Regions from separate parts of the Streptomyces sp. NPDC056452 genome, predicted to be linked through region 1. Evidence: riboswitches for the same ligand, from Rfam matches in the RefSeq annotation. Region 1 holds a riboswitch; the other holds the start of a gene.
What was found. Region 1 has a riboswitch for S-adenosylmethionine ahead of thrC (threonine synthase). Riboswitches for the same ligand answer to the same signal wherever they lie in the genome.
Positions count from the first base shown of each region.

Region 2: another riboswitch for S-adenosylmethionine. It lies ahead of ACFQ6X_RS08170 (hypothetical protein); the one in region 1 lies ahead of thrC (threonine synthase).

Region 1 is NZ_JBHTRI010000038.1:2,859-10,092, forward strand. Features, by position in the region: gene ACFQ6X_RS29770 (MoaD/ThiS family protein) at 1-79, opposite strand, end outside; gene thrC (threonine synthase) at 107-1,402, opposite strand; SAM riboswitch class I at 1,420-1,547, opposite strand; gene ACFQ6X_RS29780 (glucosyl-3-phosphoglycerate synthase) at 1,701-2,651, shown strand; gene ACFQ6X_RS29785 (trehalose-6-phosphate synthase) at 2,709-4,085, shown strand; gene otsB (trehalose-phosphatase) at 4,082-4,957, opposite strand; gene ACFQ6X_RS29795 (DUF3263 domain-containing protein) at 5,049-5,291, opposite strand; gene ACFQ6X_RS29800 (ABC transporter substrate-binding protein) at 5,302-6,579, opposite strand; gene ACFQ6X_RS29805 (ROK family protein) at 6,810-7,234, shown strand, end outside.
Region 2 is NZ_JBHTRI010000006.1:84,295-91,528, forward strand. Features, by position in the region: gene ACFQ6X_RS08150 (hypothetical protein) at 1-1,282, shown strand, start outside; tRNA gene ACFQ6X_RS08155 (tRNA-Gln) at 1,358-1,430, shown strand; gene ACFQ6X_RS08160 (cytochrome P450) at 1,799-3,088, shown strand; gene ACFQ6X_RS08165 (cytochrome P450) at 3,085-4,308, shown strand; SAM riboswitch class IV at 4,487-4,597, shown strand; gene ACFQ6X_RS08170 (hypothetical protein) at 4,647-5,057, shown strand; gene ACFQ6X_RS08175 (arabinan endo-1,5-alpha-L-arabinosidase) at 5,335-6,318, shown strand; gene ACFQ6X_RS08180 (family 43 glycosylhydrolase) at 6,300-7,234, shown strand, end outside.

The DNA.
Region 1 (7,234 bases):
TCGTGCCCTCGGCCGGGACCTCGGCCTGACCGCCCGTGTAGGTGCGGAGGATGGTGGGGATGCGGACCTTGACGCTCATGGGGTGCCTTCCTTCGGTCTCGGGTGGTCAGCTGGCGGCGAGGCCCGCGTCGCGGAACGCGTCCAGGCTGGGCCGGATCGTGGCGGACAGGCCGGTCGTCGGGGCGACGGCGTCCAGTGTCTTCAGGCCGTCACCGGTGTTCAGGATGACGGTGGTCAGCGCCGGGTCGAGCAGACCGGCGTCGATCAGCTTCTTCGTCACACCGACCGTCACCCCGCCCGCGGTCTCCGCGAAGATGCCCTCGGTGCGGGCCAGCAGCTTGATCGCGTCGACGACCTGCTCGTCGTTGACGTCCTCGACGGCACCGCCGGTGCGCCGGGCGATGTCCAGGACGTACGGGCCGTCGGCCGGGTTGCCGATCGCGAGGGACTTGGCGATCGTGTTCGGCTTCTGCGGCCGCACGACGTCGTGCCCGGCCTTGAAGGCGGTGGAGACCGGGGAGCAGCCCTCGGCCTGGGCACCGAAGATCTTGTACGGCTTGTCCTCGACGAGACCGAGCTTGATCAGCTCCTGCAGGCCCTTGTCGATCTTCGTGAGCTGCGACCCGGACGCGATCGGGATGACGATCTGGTCGGGCAGCTGCCAGCCGAGCTGCTCGCAGATCTCGTACGCCAGGGTCTTGGAGCCCTCGCCGTAGTACGGGCGGAGGTTGACGTTGACGAAGCCCCAGCCCTCGCCGAGCGGGTCGCCGATGAGCTCCGAGCAGAAGCGGTTGACGTCGTCGTAGTTGCCCTCGATGCCGACCAGTTCGCCGCCGTACACCGCGGCCATGACGACCTTGCCCTGCTCCAGGTCGTGCGGGATGAACACGCACGAGCGGAAGCCGGCGCGGGCTGCCGCGGCACCCACCGCACCGGCGAGGTTGCCGGTGGAGGAGCAGGAGAGGGTGGTGAATCCGAAGGCGCGGGCGGCCTCGACGGCGATCGCGACGACACGGTCCTTGAAGGAGTGCGTCGGGTTGCCGGAGTCGTCCTTGACGTACAGGCCGCCGGTGACACCCAGCTCACGGGCGAGGTTGTCGGCCTTGACCAGCTTCGTGAAGCCGGGGTTGATGTTGGGCTTGCTCGCGACATCGGCCGGAACGGGCAGCAGCGGCGCGTAGCGCCAGATGTTGTCGGGGCCTTCGGCGATGCGCTTCTTGAGCTCTTCGGGGGAGCCGCTCGGCAGGTCGTACGCCACTTCGAGCGGCCCGAAACAGGACGCACAGGCGAAAATGGGACCGAGCTCGAAACGCTCGCCGCATTCGCGGCAGGAAAGTGCTGCGGCGGAACCCAGGTCCACGGCAGAAGAATCGGTGTTTGCTGCAACTGTCTGAACAGACATGATGGCGGAGCCCTTTCTCCTCATCTTCCTTGGGGCGTATTTCGCCACAAGACGGAATTGGCACCTTCCCTACCGTGACCTATCGGTCGGCAGGGGGGTTGCCGGGACTTCAACGGGCCGTTCCCTCAGTCCCTCTGGATGAGCGCTATGGCACCGGACCATCGATCCGGGCATTTATTCGCGGACCGACCCCGACATGCGAGGGTCATCCGCGTTGTTCAAGACTGTAACCGAAGCCCTGGACGATTGAGATAGTCGTCCGAACCGCGAGATGGATCACATACAGGGAGTATCGACCGTGCTGGAAGAGGTGGAACGCTGGCTGACCAGGCGTTCCTGGTCGGCCGACGACCGCCCGCTCGACCGCCTCACGGCCGCGCGTGCGAGGGATCCGCACCGCGCCCGGGTGAGCGTCGTACTGCCCGCCCTGAACGAGGAGGAGACGGTCGGCGCGATCGTCGAGGAGATCAGGCGCGAGCTGATGGAGAAGGTCCGGCTCGTCGACGAACTGGTGGTGATCGACTCCGGTTCCACCGACGCCACCGCCGCGGTGGCCCGCCGGGCGGGTGCCAGGGTGGTGCACCGGGACGCGATACTCCCCCGGATACCGGCCGTGCCCGGCAAGGGCGAGGTGCTGTGGCGGTCGCTGCTGGTGACCAGCGGCGAGATCGTCTGCTTCATCGACGCCGACCTCAAGGACTTCTCCGCGGACTTCGTCTCCGGGATCGTCGGCCCCCTGCTGACCGACCCCGAGGTCCAGTTCGTCAAGGCCATGTACGACCGCCCCCTGGGAGAAGCAGCAGGCCAGGGCGGCCGGGTCACCGAACTGGTGGCACGCCCGCTGCTCAATCTCCACTGGCCGCAGCTGGCCGGCTTCGTCCAGCCGCTGGGCGGCGAGTACGCCGTACGCCGCTCCCTGCTCGAACAGCTCCCCTTCCCCGTCGGTTACGGAGTGGAGCTGGGCCTGCTCGTCGACGCGCTGCACACGGTGGGCCTGGACGCGCTGGCGCAGGTGGACGTCGGCGTACGCAAGCACCGCCACCAGGACGGCCAGGCGCTCGGCCGGATGGCGGCGGCGATCTACCGCACCGCCCAGCTGCGGCTCTCCCGGGGGCATCTGGTGCGGCCCGTGCTCACCCAGTTCGACCGGGGCGAGAACGGCTTCGTACCGCGCACCCATACGGTGGACACCGAGGAGCGGCCGCCGATGCGCGAGATCGCCGAGTACGCGTCCCGCCACGCGGCGTGACGTTTCGCGGTGGGCTTTCGCGTTTGGCGGCTTCCCGAACGGGCTAGGTTCGGGTACATGGTCTCCGAGCACACTGCCAAGGTCCTCGTCGCGTCCAACCGCGGCCCCGTGTCCTACGCGCTGCGCGAGGACGGCACGCTCGACGCGAAGCGGGGCGGGGGCGGCGTCGTCTCCGGCCTGAGCGCCGTCGAGGACAAGCTGTGGGTGTGCGCGGCCCTCGGTGACGGCGACCGCGAGGCGGTCCGGCGGGGCGTGGCGGAGCCCGGCGTCCGCATGCTCGACATCGACGCCGGAGTCCACGACGACGCGTACAACGGCATCGCGAACTCGGTGCTCTGGTTCGTCCACCACATGCTCTACCAGACGCCGCTGGAGCCGGTCTTCGACGCGGAGTTCCGGCGGCAGTGGGCGTCCTTCGAGGCGTACAACCGTGCCTTCGCCGAGGCCCTTGCCGAGGAGGCGGGCGTGGGCGCGGCGGTCCTGGTCCAGGACTACCACCTGTCGCTGGTGCCCGGCATGCTCCGCGAACTCCGCCCCGACCTGCGGATCGGCCACTTCTCGCACACCCCGTGGGCCCCCGTCGACTACTTCCGGCTGCTGCCCGACGACATCGGCGAGCAGCTGCTGCGCGGCATCCTGGGCGCCGACCGGGCCGCGTTCCTGACCCGCCGCTGGGCGGACGCGTTCATCAGCTGCTGCACGGAGGTCCTTGGCGGCACCGGCCGCACCCGGATCGGGGTGCACGGGCTGGGTGCCGACGCGGACTTCCTGCGCCGCCGCTCCCACGAGGCGGACGTGGACGAGCGGATGGAGACGCTGCGGGAGCAGGTGGGTCCCGGCAGGCGGACGATCGTGCGGGTGGACCGCACCGAGCTCTCCAAGAACATCGTCCGCGGGCTGCACGCCTACCGCGCGTTGCTCCAGGAGCGCCCCGAATGGCGTGAGCGGGTGGTGCACGTGGCGTTCGCCTACCCCTCCCGGCAGGACCTCGCGGTCTACCGCGACTACACCGCCGAGGTGCAGCGGGTCGCCGACGGGATCAACGCGGAGTACGCCACGGAGGGCTGGACCCCGGTCGTCCTCCACGTCGACGACGACTTCGCCCGCTCGCTCGCGGCGTACCGGCTGGCGGACGTGGCGCTCGTCAACCCGATCCGCGACGGCATGAACCTCGTCGCGAAGGAGGTCCCGGTCGTCTCCGACAACGGCTGCGCGCTGGTGCTGTCGCGGGAGGCGGGGGCCTACGAGGAGCTCGGCGAGGACGCCCTCGTGGTCAACCCGTACGACGTGTCGGCCACGGCGGCGGCGTTGCACGAGGCGCTGACGATGGAGGACGACGAGCGGAGCGCGCGCACGAAGCGGCTGGCCGCCGCGGCGACCGCGCTGCCGCCGCAGCAGTGGTTCCTGGACCAGCTGGACGCGCTGCGGGGTTAGGCCTCCGGGCCCCGGGGCTTCCCCAGGGCCCGCGCCAGGGCTTCCAGCAGGCCCACCACGGCTGCCGGACCCGGCAGCAGCAGATCGGCACGCTCGGCGAGTTCGGGGACCTCGGTGCCGCTGCAGACCAGCAGGCCCGGGGTGCCGTCCGGCCCCTCGGCGCGGAGCTTCTCGACGGCCGCATAGGCGGCGAGGTCGCCCAGATCGTCCCCGGCGTACAGGACGGACTCGGCGTCGGCCTCCCGTACGTACTCCGCGAGTGCCACTCCCTTGTCCATGCCCGGCGGGCGCAACTCCAGGACGAGGCGGCCCGGTTCGACGATCAGCCCGTGCCGGGCGGCCAGGTGCCCGAGGGGTTCGCGCAGGGATTCGAACGCCGCCTGCGGGTCGTCGGCGCGCCTCGTGTGCACGGCGACGGCCTGCCCCTTCTCCTCGATCCAGGTGCCGTGCCAGGCACCGACCTCGTGCAGGACGCCGGGGAGTTCGGCGCGGACGGCGGCGACGCCGGGGTGCGGGGCCGGGGCGTGCACGGTGCCGGTGACGGCGTCCCAGCGTTCCGCGCCGTAGTGCCCGAGGACGACGAGGTGGTCGAGGCCCGGCACCCCGGCGAAGCCGCCGTACCGGACCGCGACGCCCGCGGGGCGGCCGGTGATCACGGCGACGGAGGCGACCTGCGGCGCGAGCGCGGCGAGGGCGGGTACGGCGCCGGGATGGGCGCGGGACTGCTCCGGGTCGGGCACGATGTCGGCGAGGGTGCCGTCGAAATCGAGCGCGATCACGGCGCGGTCGGGGCGCGCGAGGAGTGCGGCGAGGCCTTCACGGCCGGCCTGGGTGGACGGGGTCGGCAGGGGGTGGTCCGGGTTGCTGCCCATGCTCCGAGCGTATCGGTGACGGGGCGCTCGTGGTGGGGCCACGATCAACCCGGTCCGGCGGCGAGGACATCCGTCCGGCGGTGCCGTGGGCTCAGCGCCGTCCGCGTCTCGCGTCCCGGACCCTCCGCAGCCGGTTCACCGTCACCGGGTCCTCGGCGAGCGCCCGGCGGTCGTCGATCAGGGCGTTGAGGAGCTGGTAGTAGCGGACCGGCGAGATGCCGAGCTGTTCCCGGATCGCCCGTTCCTTCGCACCGGGTCCGGCCCAGGAGCGCCGCTCCAGGGCCAGCACCGCACGCCCCTCGTCGGGGAGCGGGTCGTCGGCGGCGGCGGTCATATCAACCAACCTACTCCGCGGCCTCCGCCCGACGCGCCTCCTCCGAGATCTGCCCGAGGATGCCCTCCGGGTTGCCGTTCGGCTCAACGGCCGAGCCGATCTTCTCCTTGATCGCCTCGCTGGCCGTCGCCCAGGACGTCTTGCCGAACGGGTACAGCTGGGAGTTCGGCAGCGCCTCCAGGAAGTCGTACAGCGCCTTGTACTTCTCGTCCGCCTCCATCACCGCGGACGCGCTGCCGGTCACGGGCAGCAGGTCGTACTGGTCGGCGAAGGCCAGCACGTTGTCGTCCGTGTACGCGAAGTCGAGGAACTTGCCTATCTCTTCGCGGTGGCCGTTCTCCTTGAAGCCCATCATCCAGTCGGCGACGCCCATCGAGCCCTTGGAGGGTCCGTCGACCCCGGGCAGCGGGACCATGCCGACGTCGATGCCCTTCTTCTCGGCCTCCTGCATCAGCGTCGGGTGCCCGTTGAGCATCCCGACCTGGCCCTTGGTGAAGGCGTCGAAGGCCGTGGCCCGGTCGAGCTTGCCGGGGGCGACGGGGCCGGTGAGGCCCTTGCCGACGAGGTTGTTCTTCAGCCACTGGAAGGTGGCGATGTTCTGCGGGGAGTCGATGCTGTACGAACCGACGTCGTCGGTGTAGCCGCCGCCGCCGCTGAGCATCCACATCATGGTCTCGGCCTGGGACTCCTCGGGGCCGAGCGGCAGGGCGAAGGGGTAGTTCACGTCGCGCTGCTTGAGCGCGGCGGCATCGCTCTGGATGTCGTCCCAGGTCTGCGGGGCGTCGATGCCCGCCTTCGCGAACAGCTCCTTGTTGTAGAAGAGCAGCCGGGTGCTGGCCACGAACGGCAGACCGTACAGCTCTCCGTCGACCTTGCCCGCGTCGCTGAGCGAGGGAAGGAAGTTGGCCGAGGTGCGGATGGCGAGCATCTCGTCGGCGTTGTACAGCTTGCCCGCGCTGGCGTAGTCGGCGTACGCGCCGATCTGCGCGATGTCGGGGGCGTCGCCGGCCTTCACCATGGCGGCGACCTCGCGGTCGACGTCCTTCCAGGAGAGGACGTTGACGTCGACCTTGATGCCGGGGTTGGCCTTCTCGAACTTCCCGGCGACGTCGTCCCAGTACTTCTCGGAGCTGTTCTCCGCGCCCGTGCCGTAGTCGGCCGCGACGAACTTCAGGGTGACCTCCCCCGAACCGCTCTCCGTGCCGCAGCCGGACAACGTTGCCGTCATGCCGAGTGCGGCCACCGCCGCGGTCAGACCCACCAAGCGCCGCTGCACAGACCTGTCCATCCCTCTGGGGTTCGCACCGATGACCGATCCGGCGATGAGCCGCGATCCTGCCTCACGTCCACTGCGGAGGTCTACACCACCGGAGTATCGATTCGGCAATCTATCCGACCCGTCTGGGCCGGTCGGAGGGGGGACGGACGGGTGCGCACACAGGTCATTTTGTATGGATGGTCAACAAACCACGATAGTGGACTAGACCTTTTAGGGGTCGCCGGGCGAAACTGTCTCCCGTGAGACACGTCATCGCCCTCGATGTGGGCGGCACAGGAATGAAGGCCGCACTGGTCGGGGCCGACGGCACCCTGCTCCACGAGGCGCGCCGGGCCACCGGCCGCGAGCGCGGGACCGAGGCAGTGGTCGAGACCATTCTCGGGTTCGCGGCGGAACTGCGCGCGCACGGCGAGGAGCGGTTCGGTACGCCCGCCGTCGCCGTCGGGGTCGCCGTGCCCGGGATCGTCGACGCCGAGCGCGGGATCGCGGTCTACTCCGCCAACCTGGGCTGGCGGGACATGCCGCTGCGGAAACTGCTCGGCGAGCGGCTCGGCGGCCTGCCCGTCGCGCTCGGTCACGACGTCAGGGCCGGCGGCCTCGCCGAGGGCCGGATCGGCGCGGGCAAGGGCGCGGACCGCTTCCTGTTCGTGCCGCTGGGCACCGG
Region 2 (7,234 bases), on a different contig from region 1:
GGATCTGTACGCGGCCCAGGGCACCGAACTCGACGCGACCACGGAGGCGGCACTCGCGAAGGCTGCCGAGCATTCGCTGCGCAATCTCTGGCACGGTTACACCTCCATGCGCGAGGACTTCGCCCGCCCCGTCGGCGCGCAGCGTCAACTCACCCGTGTAGCAGGCCTGTTCACGGACGTCCCCGAGCTCGCCGACAGTGCGGGAGACGATCCGGACCGGATCGAGGCAGTCATCCGGCGTGCAGGCGGGTCCATAGGCCGCGCGTACGGACAGAACGACTTCGGCGTGGACCGTCTCGACCGGGCCGAGCGAGCTGCCGCCGGTCTCGGCGAGGTCTCCAAGCGCCAGTACAACAAGCGTTTCCGTCTCCTGCGCCGTACGGAGGCGAAGCTGGCGCGGCTGATTCACGAGCAACGCCGCCGCGAGGTGACCATGACGGGCAAGGGGGCGCTCGCCCACGCACTGCCGTACGGCCTCTTCGCCACGGATCCGGACACGGCGGCCTTCATCGCGTACTTCACAGCGCGGGGCTGCATGCGCAGTGTGTTCACCAACGGCCGGCAGCGCCAGGTCTACGACGAGGTCGCCGACGCCCTGTTCCAGCGCCTGCGCGCGCAGCCTGAGCGGACCTGCTGGTCCGCGGTCGCGCACGTGCATCCCACGTCGGAGGTGCTGGGCGCGGTGTCCGACGAGGACCTCACCCGCCTGCTGGTCCGGTGGAACGGCTTCCTGCGCCAGGTCGCGGAACTGTTGGAGGACGCCTGGAACCGGCATCCGTTGGAGCGCGACACGATGATCGTGCGCCGCGGCGACGACTCATCGACGTGGAACCAGGCCGCACAGGCGTGGAACGCGGCCCGGGCCCACTGGTTCGCGATCCTGTCCGAACTGGGCCAGGACAACATCCTGGATCGCGTCTGCCCGGGCAAGGTGCCCCGGCTGATGGCTGCCGATGTGGCGTACTGGCACCGCATGAGCGGCGGCGGGCTGCACCCTGACACCTACATCTGGGCCGAGCTGCCGTTGCCCTGGGAAGTGCTTCGGGGAGAGAGGGAATGCCCGCGCTCACTGGTCGAGGAAGTCTGCGCGCGGCATCGGATGGACCCGGTCGCCGGTGCCTGGACGGCTCCCAGGCCCACGGTCGAGGCTGTCGCCTTCCGCCGGACGCCCGAACTGGTCCACGGTGTCGCCGTGGGGGACCCGCTCATGGCCAGTGCCCTCCGGTCCGCCGGAGTGTTCTCCGGCAAGGGCAAACGCGCAGCGGCGAAGGAGTGGCTGTGATCGACGGCTACGGCTCCAGCACCTCGGGAAATCCGGTTGCCCGGGACGGCGCCCCCCGGCCATGATCGACGCGGCGACGAGGAAGCTCTGTGGAGGAGCGCCCGGCTCTGATCCCGGGTGGACGTAGGTTCGAATCCTGCCCTCGTCGCCGCCCTCGCTTCGCACCCGACCTGCTCAAACCGAACTTGGAATAGGCCCGTTGAGGCTTTCGGGAGTGCGCTCGTCGATTCCTCGCGAGCGAGCGCAGCAGCAACCAGCCGTCACCACTTCCCATCTGCCCGCCGGGCGCGGCGGCAGGTCCCGGCGCGCGCCGACCGACTCCGTACAGCCTCCCGGTACCCGGGAGCGCGATCCGTCCGTTTTCGATCATTCGTGAATCGATCCAGGTATGACGTGATCGTTAAAGGTCGGAAATCGGCGCGATTGGCGCCCGATGCTTCACCCAACCTCCTTATAGTGGTCCCGCGTTGATCGTATGGCCGCAACGCGCGAAGCCGTCTCCCAGGAGTCCGTACGATGACGACCCCTCGTCCGTCCGCCGCGCCCGCATCCGGCGGCGGCTGCCCCGCGCACGCAGCCACCGCTCCCGTACCGCTCAGCGGCCCGGAGTTCCACACCGCTCCGCAGGCCCTCTACCGGACCATGCGGCACGAGTACGGGCCCGTCGTGCCGGTCGAGCTCCCCGGCGGTTTCCCGGCCTGGCTGGTCGTCGGGTACCGCGAGCTCCACCAGGTCACCAGTGACGGCGAGCTGTTCCCGAGAGATGTCGGGCTGTGGAACCAGTGGGAGCACATACCCGAGGACTGGCCGCTGCTCCCCATGGTCGGCCGCCCCATGCCGTCCATCTACTTCACCGCGGGCGCCGAACACCGGCGGCATGCCGAGATGGTGGTGCCCGCGCTCGAGAGCGCCGATCCGTTCGAGATCCGGGGGCACTGCGAGCAGCTCGCCGACCGCCTCATCGACGACATCTGCAGCCGGGGCACGGCCGATCTCGTCGCCGAGTTCGCCGAACCGCTGCCCGTTCTCGTCCTCGCCCGGCTCGTCGGCTTCCCCGACGCCGAAGGAGCGGACATCGCCCGTGTCCTGAAGGACCTGGCCGACGGGGGGCCCGGCGCGCAGAAGGCGTACGGGCAGTTCGCCGAGCACATGCAGCGGCTCGTGGCGGTCAAGCGGGACGCTCCCGGGGACGACGTCACCTCCCGGATGCTCGCGAACCCGGAGCCGTTCACCGATCAGGAGTACGCGCTCGACCTCATGGCCATCACCGCCGCCGGCCATCTGACCACCGCCGACTGGATCGGCAACTCCCTGCGGCTGATGCTCACCGAGGACCAGTTCGCCGACTCGCTCTCCGGAGGCCGGCGCAGCATCGGCGACGCCATGAACGAGGTCCTCTGGGAGGAGAGCCCGACGCAGATCCTCGCCGGCCGCTGGGCGGTCCGCGACACCCAGCTCGGCGGACGGACGATCCGCGCCGGGGACATGCTGCTGCTCGGCCTGGGGGCGGCCAACACCGACCCCCTCGTACGCCAGGACCTGGGGTCCGACGGCGCGGCGAGGCACAGCAGCAACAGCGCGCACCTGGCCTTCAGCCACGGTGAGTACCGCTGCCCCTTCCCCGCGCAGGAGATCGCCGAGACCATCGCCCGTACCGGGATCGAGGTCATCCTCGACCGGCTGCCCGATCTCGAACTCGCCGTCCCCGAAAAGGACCTCGTCCGGCGGCCGTCCGCCTTCCTGCGCGGGATGAACGCGCTCCCCGTCCGGTTCGCTCCCGTACGTACGACAGGAGATCTGCTGTGAACTGCCCTCACGCGACCGTGGTCATCGACCCCATGGTCCAGAACCTCGACGGTGAGACCGAGCAGCTGCGCCAGGCGGGCCCGCTCGCGCGCATCGAGCTGCTGGGGGTCCCCGCGTGGACCGTCACACGCCACGCAGAAGCACGTCAACTGCTCGTCGACCCGCGGCTGGTGAAGGACCTGGACGCCTGGGGGCTGTGGAGGAGCGGGGAGGTCACCCATGCGTGGCCGCTGATCGGAATGATCGATGCCGGACGCTCCATGTTCACGGTCGACGGCGGCGAGCACCGGCGGCTGCGGACCAAGACCTCCCAGGCGCTCACCCCGCGCCGGCTCGAGGCAGTCCGCCCCGCCATCGAGAAGTTCACCGAGGAGCTCCTCGACGCCCTCGCCGAGCAGGGCAAGGACGGTGTCGTCGACCTCAAGGCCGTCTTCGCCCAGCCGCTGCCGATGCGGGTCGTCGGACTGCTGATGGGGGTGGACGAGGACCAGTTCCCGATGCTGACGAAGCAGTACAAGGCTTTCTTCTCCATGCTCACCCCGCAGGAGGAGCGGCTGGCACTGCTGCGGGAACTGGACGTCTTCTACACCGACCTCGTGCGCGAGAAGACGGCCCGGGCCACGGACGACCTCACCAGCGCCCTGATTCTGGCCGACGAGGGCGGCGAGCCCCTCACCGAGGAGGAGGTCGTCGGCAACCTCAAGGCCATGGTGGCCGCCGGGCACGAGACGACGATCGGGCTCATCCTCAACGCCGTACGCGCGCTGCTCGCCCACCCCGACCAGTTGCAGAAGGTGCTGGACGGGGAGATCCCGTGGGAGACGGTGGTGGAGGAGACGCTGCGCTGGGACACGCCCACCACGCACCTGCTGATGCGTTTCGCCACGGAGGACATCCAGGTCGGCGACCAGGTGATCGCCGCGGGAGAGGGTGTCGTCATCTCCTACCGGGTCATCGGACGCGATGCCGAACAGCACGGCGAGGACGCCGACTCCTTCGACATCACCCGCCCGACACCGATCCGGCACATGACCTTCGGTCACGGCCCCCACATCTGTCCCGGTGCCGCACTGTCACGGGTGGAGGCCGGCATCGCGCTCCCCGCCCTCTTCGCGCGCTTCCCCGCGCTCAAGCTCGCGATACCGGACGACGAGATCCGCAAGCTTCCGGTGATGACGCAGAACGACATGGAGGCCTTCCCCGTCCTGCTGCACGGCTGAGGCGCCGTGGACGAGGAGAACCTGCGCACGGCAAGAGATGTGGACGCGTAAGGGCGGGGCGGCGTCGTGCCCGTACGCGGGGCGGTGTCGTGCCCGTACGCGGGGCGGCGGCGCGCCCCTGCGCGGGGGTGGTGTGCGGGCCCCCGACCTCCTCCCGGCTCCTGTTACGCTTTTGACGGGTCATGAGTTCCAGTGGAAAGCCCCGGCTCGCTGGACGGCACCCCGCTCCGCTGCGGGTGCTCCGGGTGACGACCCGCCCCGCGCGGCACCGTGCGGGGAACAGCGGACCACCGGGGACGGGCCCCCGGGGTCCAGGACCCCGGAAGGCGACCACAGCCATGCTCCCTCACCTCATTCACCACGACGCCTGCTCGCGGTACGCGCCCGGCCACCACGTGCACTGGATCCATGCCAAGAAGTGCGTGCAGGAACCCGGCCAGGCCGTGGAACTCCTGCTGACCGCGGGCGATGTCCGCGACGACGGCTGGCTGGTGCTGCGCGCGGCCTTCGAACACCCCGGCGGCCTCCCCGAGGTATGGATGCACGCCCCCGCCGATCTGCGGGAGTTGCTCACGGACCACCGCGGCCGCGTGTACTGGCTGCCCCGCTGGCACGCGCTGCGGTTCGTCGGCCTCGGTGGTGAGGCGACCGGCCTCGTGAACGTCGGAACCGAGGGCGGTCCGCTGTGCGGGACCACCGCGCCCGATCCGCAGCACACGGGCCGCGGGAACTTCACCTACGGGCTGTAGCCAACAGGCCCCGGAATCAGTCGCGTTCGGCCGGTACCGCCCGATCCGGGCGGGCCGGTCCGTTCGCGATACCGGACGGAGTCCGGGTTTTCGTCGAATACGTGCTCAATCCGTTGACGCAAGACGTGTTCGATTCTACGGTCCCGTCCTGGTCGACCGTCCGAAGTTACGGGCGTCGTTCGATCAGCCGAACAGATGAATGTCATGCGCATGGCAACCTCCTGTCCCCTCGGTGACGACTGCCGGGTACCCCGACACGACCGAAGAAGGTCTCCTGATGAGCCGCATCCCGAGAAGAATCCGGCGAAGGACCCTCGCCGCCCTGCCCGCCGCACTCCTGCTGGCGCTCGTGCCGACCAGCGCGTCCGCGTACCCCAACCCCGGTGTCGTCAACGGCGACATCGTCGTCCACGACCCCTCCATGATCCGGAGCACGTCCGGCCAGTACCTGCTCTACTCCACCGGCGAGGGCCTCCAGCTCCGCACCTCCACCGACCGCACCGCCTTCGGCCGGTCGGGCAACGCCTTCACGACGAAGCCGAGCTGGTGGAAGAACTACTCGTCCGCATCGGACCCCTGGGCCCCGGACATCTCCTACCGCGGCGGCAAGTACCTGATGTACTACGCCGTTTCGTCCTTCGGCTCGAACACCTCGGCGATCGGCCTCGCGGCCTCCACCACCGGCCAGGCGGGCAGCTGGAGCGACTACGGGATCGTCCACACCTCGAACTCGTCGAGTGACTACAACGCCATCGACCCCAACCTCTTCGTGGACGACGACGGCAAGTGGTGGCTGTCCTTCGGCTCCTGGTGGACCGGGATCAAGATGATCCGCGTCGACCCGTCGACCGGCAAGCAGTACGCCGGAGACACCGCACGCCGCTCGCTCGCCTCCCGCCCCACCGGAACCAAGGCCGTCGAGGCGCCCTCCATCGTGAAGCGCAACGGCTACTACTACCTCTTCGCCTCGTACGACACCTGCTGCGCCGGCACCAGCTCCACGTACAAGATCAAGGTGGGCAGGGCGACGAGTGTCACCGGGCCCTACTACGACCGCAACGGCGTCAACATGCTCAGCAACGGCGGCACCCCCGTCATGGAGTCCCACGGCCGGTACATCGGCCCCGGCGGGCAGTCCATCCTCGCCGACTCCGACGGTGACCTGCTCGTCTACCACTACTACGACGGCCAGGACAACGGCACGCCGAAGCTCGGCGTCAACCTACTGAACTGGAGCAGCGGATGGCCCGTCGCCTACTGACCCTGCTGAGCGCCCTCCTGCTTGCCCTCGCGCTCGGGCAGCCGGCCGCCACACAGGCCGCGCCGTCCGAGACGTCCTCCGTGCAGGCCGCCGAGGGGCGTCCGTACACCAACCCCGTCAAGGCGCAGAAGGGAGCCGACCCCTGGATCTCCTACCACGACGGCAACTACTACCTGGTGTCGACGAGTTGGACCGACGTCATCACCATGCGCAAGTCGCCGACCCTCGCCGGGCTCGCGACCGCGCCGAGCGTGCAGGTCTGGAAGGGCGACGCCTCCTCGCGCTGCTGCAACATCTGGGCACCCGAGCTGCACTACTCGGGCGGCCGCTGGTACCTCTACTTCGTCGCCGGGCAGAACATCGCCGACTACAACCCCACGCAGCGGGTGCACGTGCTGGAGAGCGCCGGTACGGACCCGATGGGCCCCTACACGTACAGGAACCAGCTCGGCAGCACCTGGATGCTGGACCCGAGCGTGCTCACCCTCAACGGCTCGATGTACCTGCTGGGCAGTGCGAGCGGCGGCGGGACACAGAACCTGGTGATCGCGCCGATGTCGAACCCGTACACGCTCAGCGGGTCGTTCTCGACGATCTCCACGCCGACGTACGACTGGGAGAAGTCGGGCGGCACGGTGAACGAGGGCGCCGAGGTGCTCCAGCGGGGCGGGAAGACGTTCATCGTCTACTCCGCCAGCGGCTGCTGGACCCCCGACTACAAGCTCGGGCAGCTCACCCTGACCGGATCCAACCCGCTCTCCGCCTCCTCCTGGACCAAGAAGTCCACCCCGGTCTTCCAGCGCAACAACGCCGCCGGGGTGTACGGGCCGGGGCACAACGGCTTCTTCACCTCGCCCGACGGCACGGAGAGCTGGATCGTCTACCACGCCAACGACTCGGCGTCCGAGGGCTGCGA